One region of the Wukongibacter baidiensis genome, then DNA from elsewhere that is predicted to be linked to it. Evidence: a T-box and tRNA genes for the amino acid it is inferred to sense, from the RefSeq annotation. Region 1 holds a T-box; the other holds one or more tRNA genes.
The links. A T-box is a leader RNA that pairs with one kind of tRNA and senses whether it is charged. The one in region 1 lies ahead of leuS (leucine--tRNA ligase), so its partner is inferred to be a tRNA-Leu.
Positions count from the first base shown of each region.

Region 2: it has a tRNA-Leu gene. The T-box ahead of leuS (leucine--tRNA ligase) is inferred to sense a tRNA for this amino acid. The anticodon was not compared.

Region 1 covers NZ_CP138202.1:5,989,314-6,002,124, reverse strand. Annotated here, with positions in the region: gene selD (selenide, water dikinase SelD) at 1-291, opposite strand, end outside; gene R9X47_RS27505 (helix-hairpin-helix domain-containing protein) at 572-1,198, opposite strand; gene R9X47_RS27500 (D-alanyl-D-alanine carboxypeptidase family protein) at 1,520-2,815, shown strand; gene R9X47_RS27495 (RidA family protein) at 2,862-3,245, opposite strand; gene R9X47_RS27490 (helix-turn-helix transcriptional regulator) at 3,364-4,014, opposite strand; gene leuS (leucine--tRNA ligase) at 4,038-6,509, opposite strand; T-box leader at 6,617-6,859, opposite strand; gene rsfS (ribosome silencing factor) at 7,066-7,425, opposite strand; gene R9X47_RS27475 (calcium/sodium antiporter) at 7,502-8,509, opposite strand; gene yqeK (bis(5'-nucleosyl)-tetraphosphatase (symmetrical) YqeK) at 8,708-9,301, opposite strand; gene nadD (nicotinate-nucleotide adenylyltransferase) at 9,352-9,975, opposite strand; gene yhbY (ribosome assembly RNA-binding protein YhbY) at 10,111-10,404, opposite strand; gene obgE (GTPase ObgE) at 10,418-11,701, opposite strand; gene rpmA (50S ribosomal protein L27) at 11,892-12,188, opposite strand; gene R9X47_RS27445 (ribosomal-processing cysteine protease Prp) at 12,193-12,525, opposite strand; gene rplU (50S ribosomal protein L21) at 12,537-12,811, opposite strand, start outside.
Region 2 covers NZ_CP138202.1:5,725,904-5,735,018, forward strand. Annotated here, with positions in the region: rRNA gene R9X47_RS25955 (16S ribosomal RNA) at 1-1,336, shown strand, start outside; tRNA gene R9X47_RS25960 (tRNA-Ala) at 1,409-1,484, shown strand; rRNA gene R9X47_RS25965 (23S ribosomal RNA) at 1,628-4,550, shown strand; rRNA gene rrf (5S ribosomal RNA) at 4,671-4,787, shown strand; tRNA gene R9X47_RS25975 (tRNA-Asn) at 4,794-4,868, shown strand; tRNA gene R9X47_RS25980 (tRNA-Leu) at 4,875-4,963, shown strand; tRNA gene R9X47_RS25985 (tRNA-Met) at 4,989-5,064, shown strand; tRNA gene R9X47_RS25990 (tRNA-Met) at 5,081-5,157, shown strand; tRNA gene R9X47_RS25995 (tRNA-Glu) at 5,181-5,255, shown strand; tRNA gene R9X47_RS26000 (tRNA-Val) at 5,288-5,363, shown strand; tRNA gene R9X47_RS26005 (tRNA-Asp) at 5,411-5,487, shown strand; tRNA gene R9X47_RS26010 (tRNA-Thr) at 5,492-5,567, shown strand; tRNA gene R9X47_RS26015 (tRNA-Tyr) at 5,578-5,662, shown strand; tRNA gene R9X47_RS26020 (tRNA-Gly) at 5,762-5,836, shown strand; tRNA gene R9X47_RS26025 (tRNA-Gly) at 5,850-5,923, shown strand; tRNA gene R9X47_RS26030 (tRNA-His) at 5,933-6,008, shown strand; tRNA gene R9X47_RS26035 (tRNA-Gln) at 6,022-6,097, shown strand; tRNA gene R9X47_RS26040 (tRNA-Lys) at 6,103-6,178, shown strand; tRNA gene R9X47_RS26045 (tRNA-Cys) at 6,217-6,291, shown strand; tRNA gene R9X47_RS26050 (tRNA-Arg) at 6,308-6,384, shown strand; gene R9X47_RS26055 (transglutaminase domain-containing protein) at 6,528-7,475, shown strand; gene R9X47_RS26060 (AbgT family transporter) at 7,543-9,072, opposite strand.

The sequences.
Region 1 (12,811 bases):
TCCGCCCATTGCATATACATCACTTAAAGAATTAGCAGCTGCTATCTGACCAAAAACATATGGATCATCAACCACTGGTGTAAAGAAATCTAGGGTTTGAATTATAGCAGTATTTTCATCTAACTTATATACTGCTGCATCATCGGATGTATCTAAACCCACTAGGAGTTTATCGCTTTTAACTGGTGGTAATTGACACAGAACCTGTGCCAAGGTCTCAGGACCTATTTTAGCTGCTCAACCAGAACTACTACTTAACTCAGTCAATCTCTTATTCTTCAAGTCTTTCATCTTTACCACCTCCAAATTCTATTTTAATTTAGTAACTCATCTCATCTTAGGTTATACCCAATAGACCTGTGCTCAAACTAGGTTTTTCGCACACAAGTATATATTATCATACTTTCCCCCATATTGTTCATAGAAAGTTTAAAACTTTACTGCGTCCTTTTGTTTTTAAGGCATCCATCAAATTCTCAACAAACTGTACTGGTATGCCTTCGAACTCGCTAAATACCTTAGAAATCAAAACTGCTTGCATATTTTTAAACTTTCTATAAATAATCTGGGGTTACTTCACTTTTATACTATCTTTAATTTGATTAAACTTACTCTCTCCAATTCCACTAACCTTCATGATATCCTCTATACTTTTAAATCCATTATTTTCACGTCTGTATTTTATTATTCTTTCACCTATTGATTCTCCTATACCATCTAGTGTTATCAATTCTTCCTTTGATGCAGTATTAATATTTATTTTTGTGTCAACTCCTAGGCTCCCTAAATCCTCAAGGCTTTCAATCTCTTGACCCTTTTCAGGAATAATAATTTTTTCTCCATCCGAAACATATTTTGACCTATTAATTCTATTAATATCTGCATTATCGGTAAGTCCACCTGCCTTATTAATTGCATCTATTACCCTATCCCCTTCCTTAAGAATCACAACCCCTTGGCTTTTAACTGCACCGCAGATATCAACCTTAATCTCCCTTGGATCTTCAACCTTCTTTTGAGATTCTTCAGTTATATTTTCCTTAGAGTCAGTATTGACCTTTTCTTGTTCTATATCTATATCCGCTTCAATCAACGCCTTCTCATTCGTTTTAAACCTAAATTCTTTAACATTGAAAAATATTATTGATAGAATGAATATAATTACCAAAACAACTTCTTTTTTCCTTATCTTTCTCATAATATCCCCCTTCTCTCCCCATAGATAGCTTCTCACTCATTTACAATTATTTCTATATTACTTTTCCTTAACCTTCTTTTCCATTATAAAACCTTAAAATTTTTTTCTTTTTCTGTTATACTATATAAGTGTCACAAAATTTTTATCCTTTCCATCTTTAAAAATCCAGTCTATTTTTTTGGTATTATATTTTATATTCTTAAGTTTTGTAATACTTGAGCTTTCAAGTTTAATTATAGTTTATTTTATATGAAATGAGTCCGTCTTGAAAATGAGGACATCCTTGTACATAATGTTTATATCAAAATTAGAGGTGAAAATATGAAGCGATTGTTTATAGTAATGTTAGTAATTAGTATCCTAGTATCGTCTACATCTGTGGGTTTCTCTGAGGGCTCCTATGAGAATTTCGATATTACTGCAGAAAGTGGAATTGTCATTGATGCAGCAAGTGGAGATATATTATTCGAAAAGAATGCACATAAACCAATGTATCCAGCTAGTACAACTAAAGTTATGACAGCAGTATTAACACTAGAGAATGCCAACCTGAATGATAAGGTTATTATAGATAAAGAAACTCCTTTTACTGATGGAAGCCGTATATATGTTAAAGAAGGTGAGGTTTTCACAGTTGAGCAATTGCTTAATTCGGTTTTAATCCAATCAGCAAATGACTCAGCCGTTGCCTTAGCAAAGCATATATCTGGAAGCGTCGAAGAGTTTGCAAAACTTATGAATAAAAGGGCTAAGGAACTAGGGGCATTAAACACAAACTTCACAAATCCCCACGGTCTTCCTGATTCGGAGCATGTAACCACTGCTTATGATTTAGCAATGATTGGGAAATATGCTATGACAATTCCAAAGTTTAGGGAAATCGTAAAGACTGTAAAGTATCAAATACCTATAACAGAAAAAACTGACGAGATTAGATACCTTAAAAATAGAAATAGACTTCTTTGGGGTGTAGGCCCTAGCAATAAGATGGAGTATGATGGTAAATTAGTAGATATCAAATTTGACATAGTAGATGGCATTAAGACTGGATATACCTCTGAAGCACAGCAATGCCTTGTATCAACGGCCTCTAAGGATAATAGAAGAGTTATAACTGTTGTTCTTAAAGCGATTAAAACAAATATCTATTCCGATACAAGAAAACTAATGGAATATGGCTTCGATAATTTTAAAGTAATTACTGTGGCTAACTCTGGTACTACACTTAAAACAGTTCCAGTTGAAAATGGTATTGAAGAAACTGTTGATTTAGTAACTCAAGATAGTATTTCTAAAACAGTATTGAATCAATATAATCAGTCGGACATAGCATATAAGGTTGAAGTTGAACCACAGATAGTGGCACCCATTAATAAGGGACAGCTTCTTGGAAAGGTTACATATACTCTTAATGGTGAAAATGTCGGAGAAACAAGTCTAATTGCATTACAGTCTATCGATGAAAAGCAAATATATAAAATCATAAAGAAGATTAAGGATCCTAAAAATCTTAATTTAGTCAAAATCTTAATAGGTTTGGTACTTCTTTATGTCCTTTGGAGAACTATTGTAACTGTCAGAAGGATTAGAAGAAAAAGAAGAAGATGGAAATGGTAAACAAAAAAAGCGACGTCAAGTCGCTTTTTTTATTTGTCTACTTTTTCTATTTTACTACAGCAATCATTTCTATTTCTACATTTACATCCTTAGGTAGTCTAGCAACCTCAACGCATGCTCTTGCAGGCTTATGAGTGCTAAAGTACTCACCATATACTGCATTAATTCTTCCAAACTGATCCATATCTTTTATGAAAACTGTTGCTTTGATTACATTTTCAAGTGTTGTACCTGCTTCTTCTAACACAGCCTTTGCGTTTTCAAGGCATTGCTTTGTTTCTTCCTCAATACTACCTTGTACTAATTCACCAGTAGCCGGATTGATTGGAATTTGACCTGATAAAAATAGTAAATTACCTGCTAAAACCGCCTGTGAATAAGGTCCAACAGCAGCTGGTGCCTTGTCAGTATGTATAATCTTTAAATCCATATTAAAACCCTCCTAAATTTTTGTATATAAAATGCATTAAAAATCTACATTCTAATCATTTGAATACCCGATGTTTCACGGATATCCAAACAATCAAAATGTAAAAAATTTAATTTATTTACTTACTATCTACTCTGATCTCGTCTAAGTAGTTATAGATTGTGTATCTTGAAACACAAAGTACCTTAGCAACATAATCTATAGCACCTTTTATTAAAAAGGCCCCTTGATGATCTAACTCTTTAACAATATTTACTTTTTCTTCTTTTCCCATATAAGCCACAGGTTTACCTGATTTCTCTAATGTGTTTTTAACTATATCTGTCAATACATCGTTAACCCTATTTGTAGATTCATCGTGTTCCTTTTCCTTCTTAGATGATTGAGTTTGAATCAGATTATCTATTACTCTCTTTGAAACAACTAATTCTGATAGATCAAAGTTAATACAGACACAACCAATAATATTATTATCCTCATCTCTGATGAACATAGTTGATGATTTTAGGACTCTTCCTTCAGCGCTTTTTCCTGTATAGTTTATCTTGTCTTCTTGAATATTATGATCTAAAACATTTTTCAAAAGTGATTCATATAAAGGTCCACCTACACTTCTGCCTGTAACATGTCCATTGGCTATTGCAATAATAGATCTATCCATTTTGCTAAAATCATGAAGTACAACTTCACAGTTTGTCCCAAAGGTTTTTGCTATACCTTCTACAACCGGGATATAACTTTTTAAAATCGGATTTATATTGTTTGCCATCGAATCCCCCCTAAATTTATCTGCTATTTAACAACAATATTAACTAATTTTCCAGGAACACAGATTACTTTAACGATATTTTTCCCCTCAATAAATGATTTAATTCTCTCATTATCTAACGCTGTTTTCTCTAGTTCTTCTTTTGACATACTCTTATTAACTAGTTGTTTGTCTCTTACTTTACCATTTACTTGTACTACTATCTCCACTTCATCCTTCACTATGGCTTTACTATCATAATTTGGCCACTTCTGCGCATGAACGCTTCCTTCATTACCAAGCATACTCCATAATTCTTCTGTCATGTGAGGAGCAAATGGAGATAAAAGTACTAATATTGTTTCTAATGACTTAGTAATTAGTGGTTTATTTATTTTTTCTTTATCGATTTCTTTATATTTATATGTTTCATTAACAAGCTGCATTATGGCACTAATTGCAGTGTTAAAGTTAAATCTACCACTAATATCCTCTGTAACTTTCTTTATAGTACTGTTTATAACGAAGTTAAGTTCTTTATCTTCTTTTCCGTTGATCTGAATTGCTTCACCCGCTAAAGCTGTGTATTCTTCAAGTTCACAAGCCAATCTCCAAACTCTATTTAAGAATCTATATGAACCTTCTACTCCCGTATCACTCCACTCAAGATCTCTTTCAGGTGGCGCTGCAAAAAGTATAAACAATCTAGCGGTATCAGCTCCATACTTTGAAATAATCTCTTCAGGACTAACTACATTACCCTTAGACTTAGACATTTTGGCCCCATCCTTAAGAACCATACCTTGAGTTAATAGATTTTTAAATGGTTCATCTACAGGTGACAATCCAATATCGTGAAGCACCTTCGTAAAGAACCTTGCATAAAGAAGATGAAGGATTGCATGCTCTACTCCGCCTATATATTGGTCTACATCCATCCAGTATGATGCCTTTTCTTTATCAAAAACCTTGTTTTCATTTCTAGCATCGGTATATCTTAAGAAATACCAAGATGAATCAACGAAGGTATCCATTGTATCAGTTTCTCTTTTCGCCATGGCACCGCACTTTGGACAAGGAGCATTTTTAAAGGATTCACTTGTAGTAAGTGGAGATTCTCCTTGACCAGAAAATACTACATCGGTAGGAAGTGTAACCGGTAAATCTTCTTCCGGTACTGCTACTACTCCACACTTATCACAATAAACTACTGGTATTGGTGTTCCCCAATATCTCTGACGAGATATAAGCCAATCTCTAAGCCTATAATTAATAGTTTTTTTACCATAGCCTTTTTCTTCAATAAACTCATTGATTCTATTTGCACCCTCAGTATTCTGAAGACCATTAAATTCTCCAGAGTTGGCCATAACTCCTGGCTCAGTATATGGAAGTTCTAATTCCTCAACATTCTCTAAACCTTCTGGCTTTATTACTGGTATTATATCAATATCATATTTTTTTGCAAACTCAAAGTCTCTCTCGTCATGGGCAGGTACTGCCATAATCGCACCAGTTCCATAATCCATTAGAACATAATTTGCTATATAAATTGGTATTTTATTGCCATTCAATGGGTTTACAGCATACTTTCCTATAAATATACCTTCTTTTTCTACATTACTTGCCGTTCTTTCAATTTCAGTCATACGACCTAATTTATTAACAAATTTCTCTACTGTTTCTTCATATTCAGTTCCCTTTACTAGTTCACTTACTAAAGGATGCTCAGGAGCTAAAACCATAAATGTAACTCCAAAGGTTGTATCAGGTCTTGTTGTAAATATATCTAGAACCTTGTATGTCCCCTCAATTTCAAACTTCATTTCTGCTCCGTAGCTTTTTCCTATCCAGTTCGCTTGCATCGTCTTAACCTTTTCTGGCCAACCTTCAAGCTTTTTCATATCGTCTAGCAATTTTTCAGCATAGTCGGTTATTTTAAAATACCATTGCTCAAGATTTTTCTTGACGACTATTGAATCACATCTCTCACACTTTTCATTAACAACCTGCTCATTTGCAAGAACAGTTTCACATGATGGACACCAGTTAACTGGAGATTTCTTCTTATAAGCTAAACCATTATTGAAGAACTGTACAAATATCCACTGTGTCCATTTATAATAATCCGGTAAGCAAGTAGTAACCTCTCTATCCCAGTCATAGCTGATTCCTAACTCCTTTAGCTGTCTTATCATCTCAGCTATATTCTCTCTCGTCCATATATCTGGATGTATATTATGCTTAATTGCAGCGTTTTCCGCTGGAAGTCCAAATGCATCCCATCCTATTGGGTGAAGTACGTTATATCCATTCATAGTTTTAAATCTTGCTATAACATCACCTATAGAATAGTTTCTCACATGGCCCATATGTAGCTTTCCAGAAGGATATGGAAACATCTCAAGACAGTAGTATTTTTCCTTTTCATTATCTACTTCTACCTTAAAGGCTTTTTCATCATCCCATTTTTTCTGCCATTTTTTTTCGATTTCGGTAAAATCATATCTAACCATTTACTATGCCTCCTCAATATTGTATATTCATAAACATTTTAATAACAACTAAACATTTTTTATAGAATATAAAAAAAGTGGTACCCGCAAAACAACTCCTCCCTAAATATAGGGACGAGAATTTTCCCGCGGTACCACCCTACTTGACATAATATCCACTCATACGGTTTTTTAAAGGTAACCAGCCTAGATAAATGTAGTAATACTACTTTAAGTTTTAATGTAGTATTACTATGCTTAGGTAAGTTCGAAATCTATCTATATCGATTCACACCAGCCATCGACTCTCTGAAGGTTATTAATCCTTAAATAGAATGTATTTCTACTACTCCTATACTTGCTATATTAATTTTTTAAAAGTTATGTTATCATTTATTGTAATAATTTTCTCAATTCATGTCAATATCTAACCTAGATTATTCATAAAAAGTTTGAAAGACTGCAAGTAGTTTTGAATTCTAAGACTTTCATCAAGTTCGAAGGTATACCTAAACGGTACGTCAAGAATTTGATGGGGGTCTTAGAATCAAAAGCACGTAGCAGAGTTTTGAATTTTTTATGAATAATCTAAGTTCAATTCTACATATTTTGCACCTTTCCAAATTCGCTCCAGATCATAAAAGCTTCTTTGTTCTTCAGTAAATATGTGAACAACTACATCCTTATAATCCAGTAGAATCCAGCTTCCTTCATTATGCCCTTCTTTATGACCTACATATACATTCTTTTCAGCTAATTTCTTTTCAACTGTATCAGCTAAAGCAGTTGTATGTTTTGTTGAAGTCCCGGTTGCTATAATGAAATAATCAGCAAAGGCAACAATTTTACCTACTTCCATTAATACAATATCTTTTCCCTTTTTACTATCAATTGCTTCACAAATCTCTATTGCAAGTTCCCTCTCAAAATTTTGCATCCATTTTCCTCCCTTAATTTAGGGATATTGAAAAATAATTTGTCACACATCATTGTATCTATATTTCTAATATCCCTTATGCTGCAAATGCATTATAACCTAAGAAGGTTAAATATATTAAATATATTAATAGTAATGGTATTCCAGTAACTCTTCTCAACTTTTTATTATATATTCCTGAAATAACCAGTATTAACATAAGCAATAATGAAACTGGTAAATCCACATAAAGGGTTTGGGGGATATCTTCAAAAACCCTTCCAAATAATATTATATCTCTCTTACTTATCTCAAGACCATATCCAGTAGCTATTGAAGCCGTTCCAAGTATCATAGTATTATTCAATATATTGGCTCCAATAATATTACCTACTGAGATACCTTCATGCCCCTTTACTATTGCAGTGATACTTGTAGTAAGCTCTGGCAGTGACGTTCCTAATGCTATTAATGTTAAACTGATAATTTGTTCAGGAACATTGTAGAATTCAGCAATTTTTCTTCCATTATCAACGAGAAGTTGTGCTCCTATGATAATAAATATGCTTCCTAGTACAAACTTAACAATATTTTTTAAGACATCCTTTGAATAAGTCTTTTTCTCGGAATTCTTATTATCTACAAGTATATTACTACCCCTAAACTGCTTAAGGTTTAACCATATAAATACTAATAAAACTGCAAATAGAACTAGACCTTCAATCTTGGTTACTATAGTGTCTATACTGAAAAACAGCAAAAGTACTGTAGACCCTACCATTAGCAAGCCTTTTTCGCTAAAAAGTTTTCTATTAACTACACTAGGTGCAAAAAGTATTGAAGTCGAAAGGATTAGCCCTATATTACAAATAGTTGACCCTACAGCGTTGCCAATGGCCATATCCGGTGATCCTTGAGTTGACGCTATTACAGAAACAAAAAGCTCTGGTAATGTTGTTGCCAAACTCACTATTGTAGCACCTATTATTATAGTTGGTATTCCTGTGATAGTTGCAAACCACACTGATGCATCAACAAATAAGTCCCCACCTTTAATAATAATTACTAGTCCAACTAAAAATAGTAACAATGTAGTATAAATCAATTTTGATTCCTCCATTATTATCCCGGATTATTCCTATAGAGGTTCAAGTGCAAATATTAATTTATACATATCCAAAACTCCCAGAAGCATTGGGTCTTTGAATATGTATAAATTAAGTTGTACTAGGAACTCTCTATGGAAAATTCAAAACTCTAGTGAAACCTTTCGAACTTTTCATGATAGTCCGGGTTACCTTATTTATATTTCAACTGAACTTTGTACTGATGCCATTTCTGTGATTAAAGCGTTTCTTGCAAAAATACTATTATGATGTATAAGTAATCCCTTTGAAATTACATGCTTGATAGAATTATCTAAAGCCATAAGTACTGCTCTATTTAAATCATATTTGGCTATATTTCTTATTTCATCTACCCCAGGGAATCTCCTATTTGGCTCTATATAATCTGCTAAATATATGATTTTCTCTAGACTTGTCATACCTCTCCTACCAGTAGTATGATATCTTACTGCGTTCAGAATCTCTTCATCTTCAATTTTGAATTCTGATTTAATAAGCTCAGCCGCTATCAAACCATGGGCCAAATCTATATTTAAATCAATAACTTCATCAATTTGAATGTGAAATTCCTTTATATATTTTCTTGCTTCATAACCATCTAAATACTTAGCATAATCATGTAATAGCCCCGCAACCTCAGCCTTACTTTGACATGCATCATGTTTTCTAGCAAGCCATGTAGCACTTTCACAAACTCCTAGAGAATGTTTGTATCTTCTATGTGGCAGCTTGTTCTTAAGTACAGATTTTATATATTCTAAATCATACACATTTTCCACCTCTAGTTATTTAAGAAACTTGCATGCATTATGCAATTTCATCATTTATCATTAGCGCTTTCTGTATATAACCTATTTTTATAAATATAATATTCCACTGATTCAGGTATAATGTATTTTATACTTTCACCAAGCCCTATTCTTTTTCTTATATCAGTTGACGATATAGCTAAAGCAGGTACGGAAGTTACAAGAATATTAGCATCATATTTTTCATTTAATTCGGTTATCTTTTCCTTTAGCTTTTTTTCATCTATTCCAGGCCTGCTTGCAGCTATGAAATTACACAACGTTAGAAGTTCTTTTACATTTCTCCACGTTTCAAGTTCATATACTGCATCGGCTCCAGTAATAAAGTATAACTCGGCATCACAATCTATTTTATCCTTAAACTTTTTGATAGTATTTACAGTATAAGAAATATTATTATCTTCAATTTCAATTTTTGATACCTCAAAATTTGGATTTGTTATAGTTGCCAATAAAGTCATAAAATATCTGTCATTACTGCTCGATATGTTTTTACCCTGTTTATGTGCTGGTATCCCGACTGGTATAAAGTATACCATATCTAAATTAAACTGAGTTCTTATTTGCTCCGCCAAGACCAGATGTCCATAATGAATTGGGTCAAACGTTCCTCCCATTAATCCAATCTTTTTCATTTTTTCCTCCAACCTTTTAGGTCTAAAGTATCGGTAACAATACTAAAGTTCAATACATTTCTATGAGACTATATGCATAAATGGAACAAAAATAGTGGTCTCAAAACCACTATTTAGATTTTAACAGGACTAAAACTATCTAGGTAGTACAATCTGTGGATCTTCTTTAGCTTCTCTATATATAACAAATTTTCTACCTATAGCTTGAACAAATTCTGCTTTAGTCAACCTTGCCACTTCATTTGCGGCTTCCTTAGTATCTAAAATACTACTTTTTTGTATGTTTACCTTTATTAACTCACGGGCTTCTAATATATCATCTAACTGCTTTAAGAAACCTTCTGTTATACCTTCCTTGCCCATATGTACAATAGGGTCCATATTATGAGCTATTCCCTTTAAATAAGACCTTTGCTTACTAGTTATCAATTATATCATCTCCTTAATCGTAGTACTCAAATTCAATTTCATATATTTTTACTGTGTCTCCATCGGTTATCCCAAGTTCTTTAAGCCTCTCAAAAGCTCCTTTTTTCTTTAAGATACTTTGGAATCGTCTTATAGAATCGATGTCGCTGAAGTCAGTTGAGTAAACTAATTTCTCTATTGCCTTTCCTTCAACTATGTACAAGTCTTCTTCTTTTCTTATAATTAGTTCCTCTTTTTCCTTCTTCTCTAGTTTATATAGCTTATGCTCTGGATCTACTTCCTCTACTATAGGATCAACCTCTACCTTATCCAATAGTTCCGTTACATAAAGCATAAGTTCTTTAAGTCCAGTATTTGTAGCTGCTGAAATAGGGAAAACCTTATATCCCCTATCTGTCATAACCTTTTCAAATTCTTTGAATTTATCTTGATCCTCTAATAAATCTATCTTATTAGCAGCAATTACCTGCTGTCTAGATGCAAGCTTGGGGTTAAATAATTCTAATTCGTTATTAATTTTTTCAAAATCCTCTAGTGGGTCTCGACCTTCAATACCAGAAACATCTAGTACGTGTATTAACAGTTTTGTCCTTTCAACATGTCGTAAGAACTCGTGCCCAAGACCAATACCCTCATGGGCACCCTCTATCAGACCTGGAATATCTGCTAAAACAAAGCTCTTATGCTGCACAAGATCTACAACCCCTAGATTTGGAGTAATAGTTGTAAAGTGGTAATTTGCTATCTTAGGATTTGCCTTTGTTACTACAGAAAGTAACGTTGACTTTCCAACGTTTGGAAACCCTACAAGGCCTACATCAGCTAAAAGCTTAAGCTCTAATATTACATTACGCTCTTCACCATAATCTCCTGCCTCAGCAAAGGTTGGAGCTTGTCTGGTAGACGTCGTATAATGAACATTTCCCTTACCGCCTTTACCACCTTTAGCAATAACAGCTCTTTGCTTATTTTCCGTCAAATCAGCTATAACAGCACCTGTCTCTTCATCCCTTATAATAGTTCCTGGAGGTACTCTAAGAATCAAATCTTTGGCATCCTTACCAAACATTTTTTTAGCTTTACCGTTTTCTCCCGAATCAGCAATATACTTCTTTTTGTATCTAAAATCCATTAAGGTTCTTAAACCTTCGTCAACTTCAAAGATTATACTGGCTCCACGACCTCCGTCTCCACCATCAGGACCACCCGCAGGTACATACTTCTCTTTACGGAAGGAAACAGCTCCATTTCCTCCCTTTCCGCCTTTTAAATATATTTTTGCTTTATCTACAAACATTTTCATCACCTTTAAATGGGTATAAGTATTTTTTTCCAAAACAATTATACCAATAATTTTATGTAGTTCCAAGTTCCATATTGTAAATTCTTTATCTAGTTTTCCCTTATTTTCAATATGTAATTCGTTATCACTCTATCTTTATTATAAATTAAAAAACCCATACCTTACGTATGGGCTTTTAGTCAAATTATTGTGCTGCTTCATCTATAGGGTATACACTAACTTGCTTCTTAGTTTTACCCTTTCTTTCAAACTTAACAACGCCGTTTACTTTAGCGAAAAGAGTATCATCTCCACCTTTTCCTACGTTGTTACCTGGGTGAATTTTTGTTCCTCTTTGTCTTACTAAGATACTTCCAGCATGAACAGCTTGACCGTCAGCTCTCTTAACACCTAATCTTTTAGATTCACTGTCACGACCGTTCTTAGAAGAACCAACTCCCTTTTTACTCGCAAACAACTGAAGATTCATTTTGAATAACATCGCTTCACACCTCCTCGTCTTGAAGCTTTATATAATCGGAATACATTTCTATCGTACCTTTAATTCCAGTTAGCATAGTATCAAATATAATATTAGCCTTTTCTCTACGAGTAACATCGATGTTATCAGGAATTTCACAATAGAGAAATCCATCATTCATCTCATATGTAACATCTATGTTAGCAACATCATGTAAAGCCAATACGATTGTCTGAGTAAGTATAGATATGCTTGCACATACTATATCTTTTCCAACCTCATCAGCATATGCATGTCCTTCTACGCTGAATGATACTATATCTTTTCTATGATCTCTATTAATTGTTATATTAATCATATCTAATAGCCTTAAGCATTGATTTTTTCAATCTTAACTTTTGTGTATGGTTGACGGTGACCTTGCTTCTTTCTGTAGTCTTTCTTAGCCTTGTACTTGAACACAATAACTTTTGGTCCTTTACCTTGCTCTACTACAGATGCTTCAACTTTAGCACCTTCAACAAATGGAGCTCCAACTGATAATTTACCTTCATTTGAAACAACTAAAACTTTATCAAAATTGATAGTATCACCAGCAGTTACTTCAAGCTTTTCAACGAATAGAGTATCTCCTTCTTGAACTC
Region 2 (9,115 bases), 270 kb from region 1:
ATAGCGTCGCATGGCGCATTAGTCAAAACTCAGGTGGTACAAGATGGACCCGCGTCTGATTAGCTAGTTGGTGGGGTAAAGGCCTACCAAGGCGACGATCAGTAGCCGACCTGAGAGGGTGATCGGCCACACTGGAACTGAGACACGGTCCAGACTCCTACGGGAGGCAGCAGTGGGGAATATTGCACAATGGGCGAAAGCCTGATGCAGCAACGCCGCGTGAGTGAAGAAGGCTTTCGGGTCGTAAAACTCTGTCCTAAGGGAAGAATAATGACGGTACCTTAGGAGGAAGCCCCGGCTAACTACGTGCCAGCAGCCGCGGTAATACGTAGGGGGCAAGCGTTATCCGGAATCACTGGGCGTAAAGGGTGCGTAGGCGGCCAAATAAGCCAGAGGTGAAAGGCTACGGCTCAACCGTAGTAAGCCTTTGGAACTGTATGGCTTGAGTGCAGGAGAGGAGAGTGGAATTCCTAGTGTAGCGGTGAAATGCGTAGATATTAGGAGGAACACCAGTGGCGAAGGCGACTCTCTGGACTGCAACTGACGCTGAGGCACGAAAGCGTGGGGAGCGAACAGGATTAGATACCCTGGTAGTCCACGCCGTAAACGATGAGTGCTAGGTGTCGGGGGTTCACACCCTCGGTGCCGGAGTTAACGCATTAAGCACTCCGCCTGGGGAGTACGGTCGCAAGACTGAAACTCAAAGGAATTGACGGGGACCCGCACAAGTAGCGGAGCATGTGGTTTAATTCGAAGCAACGCGAAGAACCTTACCAGGACTTGACATCCCTGTGACCGGTACTTAATCGTACCTTTCCCTTCGGGGACAGAGGAGACAGGTGGTGCATGGTTGTCGTCAGCTCGTGTCGTGAGATGTTGGGTTAAGTCCCGCAACGAGCGCAACCCTTGTCTTTAGTTGCCAGCAGGTTAAGCTGGGCACTCTAGAGAGACTGCCGGTGACAAACCGGAGGAAGGTGGGGATGACGTCAAATCATCATGCCCCTTATGTTCTGGGCTACACACGTGCTACAATGGCTGGTACAACGGGAAGCGAATGAGTAATCTGGAGCGAATCCCAAAAAGCCAGTCCCAGTTCGGATTGTGGGCTGCAACTCGCCCACATGAAGTTGGAGTTACTAGTAATCGCGGATCAGAATGTCGCGGTGAATGCGTTCCCGGGTCTTGTACACACCGCCCGTCACACCATGGGAGTTGGGGGCACCCGAAGTCAGCTATCTAACTTTTTAAGAGGAAGCTGCCGAAGGTGAAATCAATGACTGGGGTGAAGTCGTAACAAGGTAGCCGTATCGGAAGGTGCGGCTGGATCACCTCCTTTCTAAGGAGAAAACCTTACACTGTTTGGTTTTGAATGTCTAAAGCATTCAATTTAAATACACAACAAAATTATGGGGGCGTAGCTCAGTTGGGAGAGCACCTGCCTTGCAAGCAGGGGGTCAGGAGTTCGAATCTCCTCGTCTCCACCAAGTCGACAAAACTTTATATAGAACCTTTAGGTTCGAGAGGAGTTTTGTATTTTTTACCGAAAGGTAAAAGACTACCTTTAAATTTTGTTCTTTGAAAACTGAACAATGGAGAGAAACAGAATTGCTATAAAAGCAATTTCACTGGTCAAGTTATTAAGGGCATAGGGTGAATGCCTTGGCACCAGGAGCCGATGAAGGACGTGGTAAGCTGCGAAAAGTCTCGGGTAGCTGCAAGCAAGCTTTGATCCGGGAATGTCCGAATGGGGAAACCCATCTAAGTAAACCTTAGATACCTTCTGCTGAATACATAGGCAGTTGGAGGCAACCAGGGGAACTGAAACATCTAAGTACCCTGAGGAAGAGAAAGAAAAATCGATTCCCTCAGTAGCGGCGAGCGAAAGGGGAAGAGCCCAAACCTAGAGCTACGGCTTTAGGGGTTGTGGATAGAGCCATAAAGAGGAAGGTATTCTAACCGAAGAGGTCTGGAAAGGCCCACCGCAGAAGGTGAAAGTCCTGTAGGTGAAAGAAGAAGATCCTTGGCACTACTCCAGAGTACCACGAGGCACGTGAAACCTTGTGGGAAGCTGGGAGGACCACCTCCCAAGGCTAAATACTACCTGGTGACCGATAGAGGATAGTACCGTGAGGGAAAGGTGAAAAGAACCCCGGGAGGGGAGTGAAATAGAACCTGAAACCCTATGTCTACAAGCAGTGGAAGTTCTTTATATGAACGACCATGTACTTTTTGTAGAACGGGCCAACGAGTTACGGTATGCAGCAAGGTTAAGGACCTTTGGTCTGGAGCCGCAGCGAAAGCGAGTCTTAACTGGGCGAATTTAGTTGCATGCCGTAGACCCGAAACCGGGTGACCTATCCATGGGCAGGATGAAGCGAAAGTAAAATTTCGTGGAGGTCCGAACCGTTTAGCGTTGAAAAGCTATCGGATGACCTGTGGATAGCGGAGAAATTCCAATCGAACTCGGAGATAGCTGGTTCTCCCCGAAATAGCTTTAGGGCTAGCCTCAGATTTAGAGAAACGGAGGTAGAGCACTGAATGGCCTAGGGGGCTTCACCGCCTACCGAAGCCTATCAAACTCCGAATGCCGTATTCTTTTATCTGGGAGTCAGACTGCGGGTGATAAGATTCGTAGTCGAGAGGGAAACAGCCCAGACCATCAGCTAAGGTCCCTAAATACAGATTAAGTGGGAAAGGATGTGGAGCTGCTTAGACAACTAGGATGTTGGCTTAGAAGCAGCCACTCATTTAAAGAGTGCGTAATAGCTCACTAGTCGAGTGGCTCTGCGCCGAAAATTACCGGGGCTCAAATCTGTTACCGAAGCTATGGCTTGCCGTATGGCAGGGGTAGGGGAGCATTGTATATCGGCTGAAGCTGTACCGTAAGGAGCAGTGGACTTTATACAAGAGAGAATGTTGGCATAAGTAGCGAGAGGTAGGTGAGAATCCTACCCGCCGAAAACCTAAGGTTTCCTGAGGAAGGCTCGTCCGCTCAGGGTAAGTCGGGACCTAAGCCGAGGACGAAAGTCGTAGGCGATGGACAACAGGTGAAGATTCCTGTACCACCACTTTATCGTTTGAGGAATGGAGGGACGCAGGAGGATAGGCAAAGCCCACGGTTGGTTGAGTGGGTTCAAGCCCGTAGGGAGCAGAGATAGGCAAATCCGTCTTTGCAATCCTGAAAGGTGATGAGGAGCGAAAAATAAGTAGCGAACTTGCTGATTCCACACTGACAAGAAAAGCTTCTACCGAGATAAAAGGTGCCCGTACCGTAAACCGACACAGGTAGGTGAGGAGAGAATCCTAAGGCGAGCGAGATAACTACTGTTAAGGAACTCGGCAAAATGACCCCGTAACTTAGGGAGAAGGGGTGCCACGTTAGGGTGAATAGCCCGAGGTGGCCGCAGAGAATAGGCCCAAGCGACTGTTTAGCAAAAACACAGGTCTCTGCTAAATCGAAAGATGATGTATAGGGGCTGACGCCTGCCCGGTGCTGGAAGGTTAAGGGAAGTGGTTAGCGTATGCGAAGCTGTGAACCGAAGCCCCAGTAAACGGCGGCCGTAACTATAACGGTCCTAAGGTAGCGAAATTCCTTGTCGGGTAAGTTCCGACCCGCACGAAAGGCGTAACGATTTGGGCACTGTCTCAACAGTAGGCTCGGTGAAATTGTAGTACCGGTAAAGATGCCGGTTACCCGCAGCAGGACGGAAAGACCCCGTGGAGCTTTACTGTAGCTTGGCACTGGATTTTGGTATTGCATGTACAGGATAGGTGGGAGACTTAGAAGCATGGACGCCAGTTTGTGCGGAGTCGTTGTTGGGATACCACTCTTGTAATACTGAAGTTCTAACCAGAGACCGTGATCCGGTCTTGGGACACTGTCAGGTGGGCAGTTTGACTGGGGCGGTCGCCTCCCAAAAAGTAACGGAGGCGCCCAAAGGTTCCCTCAGCGCGGTTGGAAATCGCGCGAAGAGTGCAAAGGCAGAAGGGAGCTTGATTGCGAGACATACAGGTCGAGCAAGGACGAAAGTCGGGCTTAGTGATCCGGTGGTTCCGAGTGGAAGGGCCATCGCTCAACGGATAAAAGCTACCCCGGGGATAACAGGCTTATCTCCCCCAAGAGTCCACATCGACGGGGAGGTTTGGCACCTCGATGTCGGCTCGTCTCATCCTGGGGCTGTAGTAGGTCCCAAGGGTTGGGCTGTTCGCCCATTAAAGAGGCACGCGAGCTGGGTTCAGAACGTCGTGAGACAGTTCGGTCCCTATCCGCTGTGGGCGCAGGAAATTTGAGAGGAGCTGTCCTTAGTACGAGAGGACCGGGATGGACGTACCTCTGGTGCATCAGTTGTTCCGCCAGGAGCACCGCTGAGTAGCTATGTACGGAAGGGATAAGCGCTGAAGGCATCTAAGCGCGAAGCCCACCTTAAGATAAGATTTCCCATCCATTTATGGATTAAGACCCCAGAAAGACTATCTGGTTGATAGGCCTAAGGTGTAAGGGCAGTAATGTCTTTAGCTGATAGGTACTAATAGGTCGAGGACTTGACCATATTTTCCATTGTTCAGTTTTGAGAGAATAAAGTAAATTTATTATCTCTAACTTAATAGCACCGAAGATGATTTATCTTGGGTCAAAAATTAATGAAATTTATTTGCCTAGCGGCAAAAAATCTGGTGACAATAGCGAAGAGGATACACCTGTTCCCATATCGAACACAGAAGTTAAGCTCTTCAGCGCTGATGGTACTTGGCGGGCAGCCGCCTGGGAGAGTAAGTCGTTGCCGGTTTGATATTCCAGAGTAGCTCAATGGTGGAGCAACCGGCTGTTAACCGGTAGGCTGTGAGTTCGAATCTCACCTCTGGAGCCAATATATGCCGGGGTGGCGGAACTGGCAGACGCACAGGACTTAAAATCCTGCGGTCCTTAAAGACCGTACCGGTTCGATTCCGGTCCCCGGCACCATCAACAAAATATATATAAATATCGACGCGGGGTGGAGCAGTTGGTAGCTCGTCGGGCTCATAACCCGGAGGTCGCAGGTTCAAGTCCTGTCCCCGCAACCAATAAATCTTATAATGTGGCGGCGTAGCTTAGTTGGCTAGAGCGTTCGGTTCATACCCGAAAGGTCGGTGGTTCGAGTCCACTCGCCGCTACCAAGTTATTAAATTACCAAGGTTTTGGCCCCTTGGTCAAGCGGTTAAGACACCGCCCTTTCACGGCGGTAACAGGGGTTCGAGTCCCCTAGGGGTCACCAATAATTAGCTTCTATTAACTAGAAGCTGACTTGGGCGCATAGCTCAGCTGGGAGAGCACCTGCCTTACAAGCAGGGGGTCACAGGTTCAAGTCCTGTTGCGCCCACCAAGTTATTTGCTTATATGCAAATAGGCTATTATTCAAAATTAAAATACGGTCCAGTAGTTCAGTTGGCTAGAACGCTAGCCTGTCACGCTAGAGGTCGAGGGTTCGAGTCCCTTCTGGATCGCCATTATGCTGGTGTAGCTCAATTGGCAGAGCAGCTGACTTGTAATCAGCAGGTTGCGGGTTCGAGTCCCATCACCAGCTCCATCATAAATATGGAGGGATGCCCGAGTGGCTAAAGGGGGCGGACTGTAAATCCGTTGACTGAGTCTACACTGGTTCGAATCCAGTTCCCTCCACCAACTTAGTAAAATTTTGTAGCGAACCGTAGTTGGTTCGAGGGAAATTTTACGATATTTGCTGATAAGCAAATAAAGTACCTTAATTTATTACTTTTTTATGCGGTAGTGGCTCAGTGGTAGAGCATCGCCTTGCCAAGGCGAGGGTCGAGGGTTCAAATCCCTTCTACCGCTCCAATATAAAATTTATGCGGGTGTAGCTCAGTGGTAGAGCCCCGGCCTTCCAAGCCGGTTGCGAGGGTTCGATCCCCTTCACCCGCTCCAAGAATCATGGCGGCTGTAGTCAAGTGGTTAAGACACAGGATTGTGGCTCCTGCATGCGTGGGTTCGAACCCCATCAGCCGCCCCATTATAAACATTGATGGGGATTAGCCAAGTCGGTAAGGCAACGGACTTTGACTCCGTCATTCACAGGTTCGAGTCCTGTATCCCCAGCCATATATGACCCATTAGCTCAGTCGGTAGAGCACCTGACTTTTAATCAGGGTGTCCCGCGTTCGAGTCGCGGATGGGTCACCATTTATTTGATGAATTAAATTACATACAATCTTTATTATGGCGGCATAGCCAAGTGGTAAGGCAGAGGTCTGCAAAACCTTTATTCCCCAGTTCAAATCTGGGTGCCGCCTCCAATAAACTAAAAAAGTTGCGCTCTTAGCTCAACTGGATAGAGTGTCTGACTACGAATCAGAAGGTTAGGGGTTCGAGTCCCTTAGGGCGCGCCACTAACAAGTTCATAATAAAAAGTAATTCCAATATCCTAAAGATATTGGAATTTTTTATGTCCATTAATAAATTGTAAGTTTATGCCAACCATGATACAATGATTCATGTACTATATCTACTAAGAAATTAAGGGGATTGTATTATGTGGAAGAAGTATTTAGTATATTTAGCAATAACAATATTATTATTTAGTGGATGTCAAATCGAAGATAAGGAAAGTTTAAAGGCTGAAATAGGCTTAGAAAAAGGTAAAAACAGAGAGAAGATGAATGAGGAAGGAGTGTTAGAGTTTTATAAAGGATACAGCATTTATACTGATCCAGGAGAAAATGAAAAACTATATGATGAATTACCGGAACCACTTACTGATCTTTGTAAACTGATTAAAGCTCAATTAATTCATCCTGTGGCTGATCTACCTCTTTATAGAGATGTAATTGCATCGGAAAGAGTAAATGAAGATAAGGAATATCCAACGGTAAAATCAATGTTAAAGGGGTTAAATAACTATAATCAACCTGGGCTAATTTATGAACGTAAGCCTGAGGAGCGGTTAATATTATCATGTAGATATCACGCTATTTTGCTTGCATCTATCTTGAAAAGTCGAGATATTCCAGTTAGAGTTCGTTATGGGTTCGCCAACTATCTTTATCCAGGGCACCATATTTATCACGTTATATGTGAAGTATGGAATGAAAAAGAGCAGCGATGGATGCTAGTAGATCCAGACAGGCAAATGGTTGACTTTTCTCGAGAAAAATTTGAATATCCTGGGGATGTATGGCTTAGGTATAAACAGGGCAAGTTGAACTCTTCTACATATGGTCTACCAGAATGGTGGGGAGTACATCCCATTCTAAGTATTTTATGCCATGATTTAGCTTCAGTATTAGGAAATGAACACATTTATTGGGACGAACCCTCACTTACAACAGATTCTGAAATGGATGAAAAAGACATTACACCTGAACAATTGGATGTACTAACTAGAGCGGCAAATTTATTAGAAGACCCAGATAATAACTTTGAGGAATTAAAATTGTTATATGATAAATATGAATTTTTACAATTTAAGAAGAACGATTAAGGAAATGATATATGTAAAAAAGCACCTGCCTATTCAATCGGCAGGTGCTTCTTATATGCTATTTAAACTATTGCATTAAGTGAATAAATGCATCTGGTCCTATTGGCCATCCTAAGAAGTACCAAAGTACTAATAGTAAAGTCCATCCTAATAAGAACATTATTGAGTATGGAACCATTGTAGAAATTAAAGTACCAATTCCTGTATCTTCATCATACTTCTGTGCAAATACAACGATTACAGCAAAGTATGACATTAGTGGAGAAATTATATTAGTAGTTGAATCCCCAATACGATAAGCTAATTGAGTGAATTCTGGCGTGAATCCTAATTGGTACATCATTGGGACAAATACAGGAGCCATGATTCCCCACTTTGCTGATGCTGAACCTATGAAAAGGTTTATAACTCCAGCAACTAAGATAAATCCTATAATTAATGGAAGTCCTGTAAATCCAATTGCTTTTAGGAAGTTTGCACCACTTACAGCTAATATGATACCTAGATTAGTGTATGAGAAGTATTTGATAAATTGAGCAGCGAAGAAAGATAAAACTAAGTATCCTCCCATTGTTGCCATAGACTTACTCATAAACTTAACTACATCTTTGTCATTTCTAACGCTTCCAGCAGCGATACCGTATGCTAAACCTGGAATAAGGAAGAATAACATTATTGTAGGAACTAGTCCGTTGTATGTGAAAGCCTTTAAAGTTCCATCTACTTTTAAAATAGCGTTTTCAGGTACCGTTAAGAATAACATTATAGCACCAAATACTAATAGAGAAAGACCAGCAGCTACTAATCCTTTTTTCTCTTCCTTAGTAACTTCCATTGTTTCATCCGGTGTAATACCTTTATATTCACCAAGTCTCGGTTCTACTATTCTTTCAGTTACAAATGTACCTAAGAAAGTTATTAAGAAAGTAGATACAACCATGAAGTAGTAGTTTGAAGTAGGTAATATTGATAGGTTAATACCACCAGCAGTTAAAGCTTCGTTAGTAATACCAGTTAATAGTGGATCTAATGTACCTAATAAAAGGTTAGCTGAGAATCCACCTGATACGCCGGCAAATGCAGCTGCCATACCTGCAAGTGGATGACGCTTAAAGCTTAAGAATACGATAGCTCCAAGTGGAACTAATACAACGTATCCAGCATCCGATGCTATGTTAGACATTACCCCTGCAAATACAACTACTGCAGTTATAAGTCTCTTTGGAGTACTAAGTACTAATTTCTTTAATGATGCGTTAATAAGTCCTGTTCCTTCAGCAACACCAACACCAAGCATTGCAACTAATACTGTTCCTAGTGGATGGAATCCAGTAAAGTTTTTGGTTGCAGAGTTAATCATGAATCTTAAACCTTCAGCATTAAGTAGTGAAATAGCTTCTACTGTTTTTTCAGTTTTGTACTTTGCATCGTAGAAGTCTACAGTTAAACCTGCACGAGAACAGATCTCAGAAATAATAATGATTGCGAAGGCAAATAATGCAAATAATGTTACTGGATGAGGTAATTTATTACCTGCTTTTTCTACTCCATCAAGAAAAAAGTTAAATAAACCTTTTTTTCTTGGAGGAGTTGGCATTTTCTTAGCTTGTACAGCCATTTTGTTTCCTCCTTTAATAAAA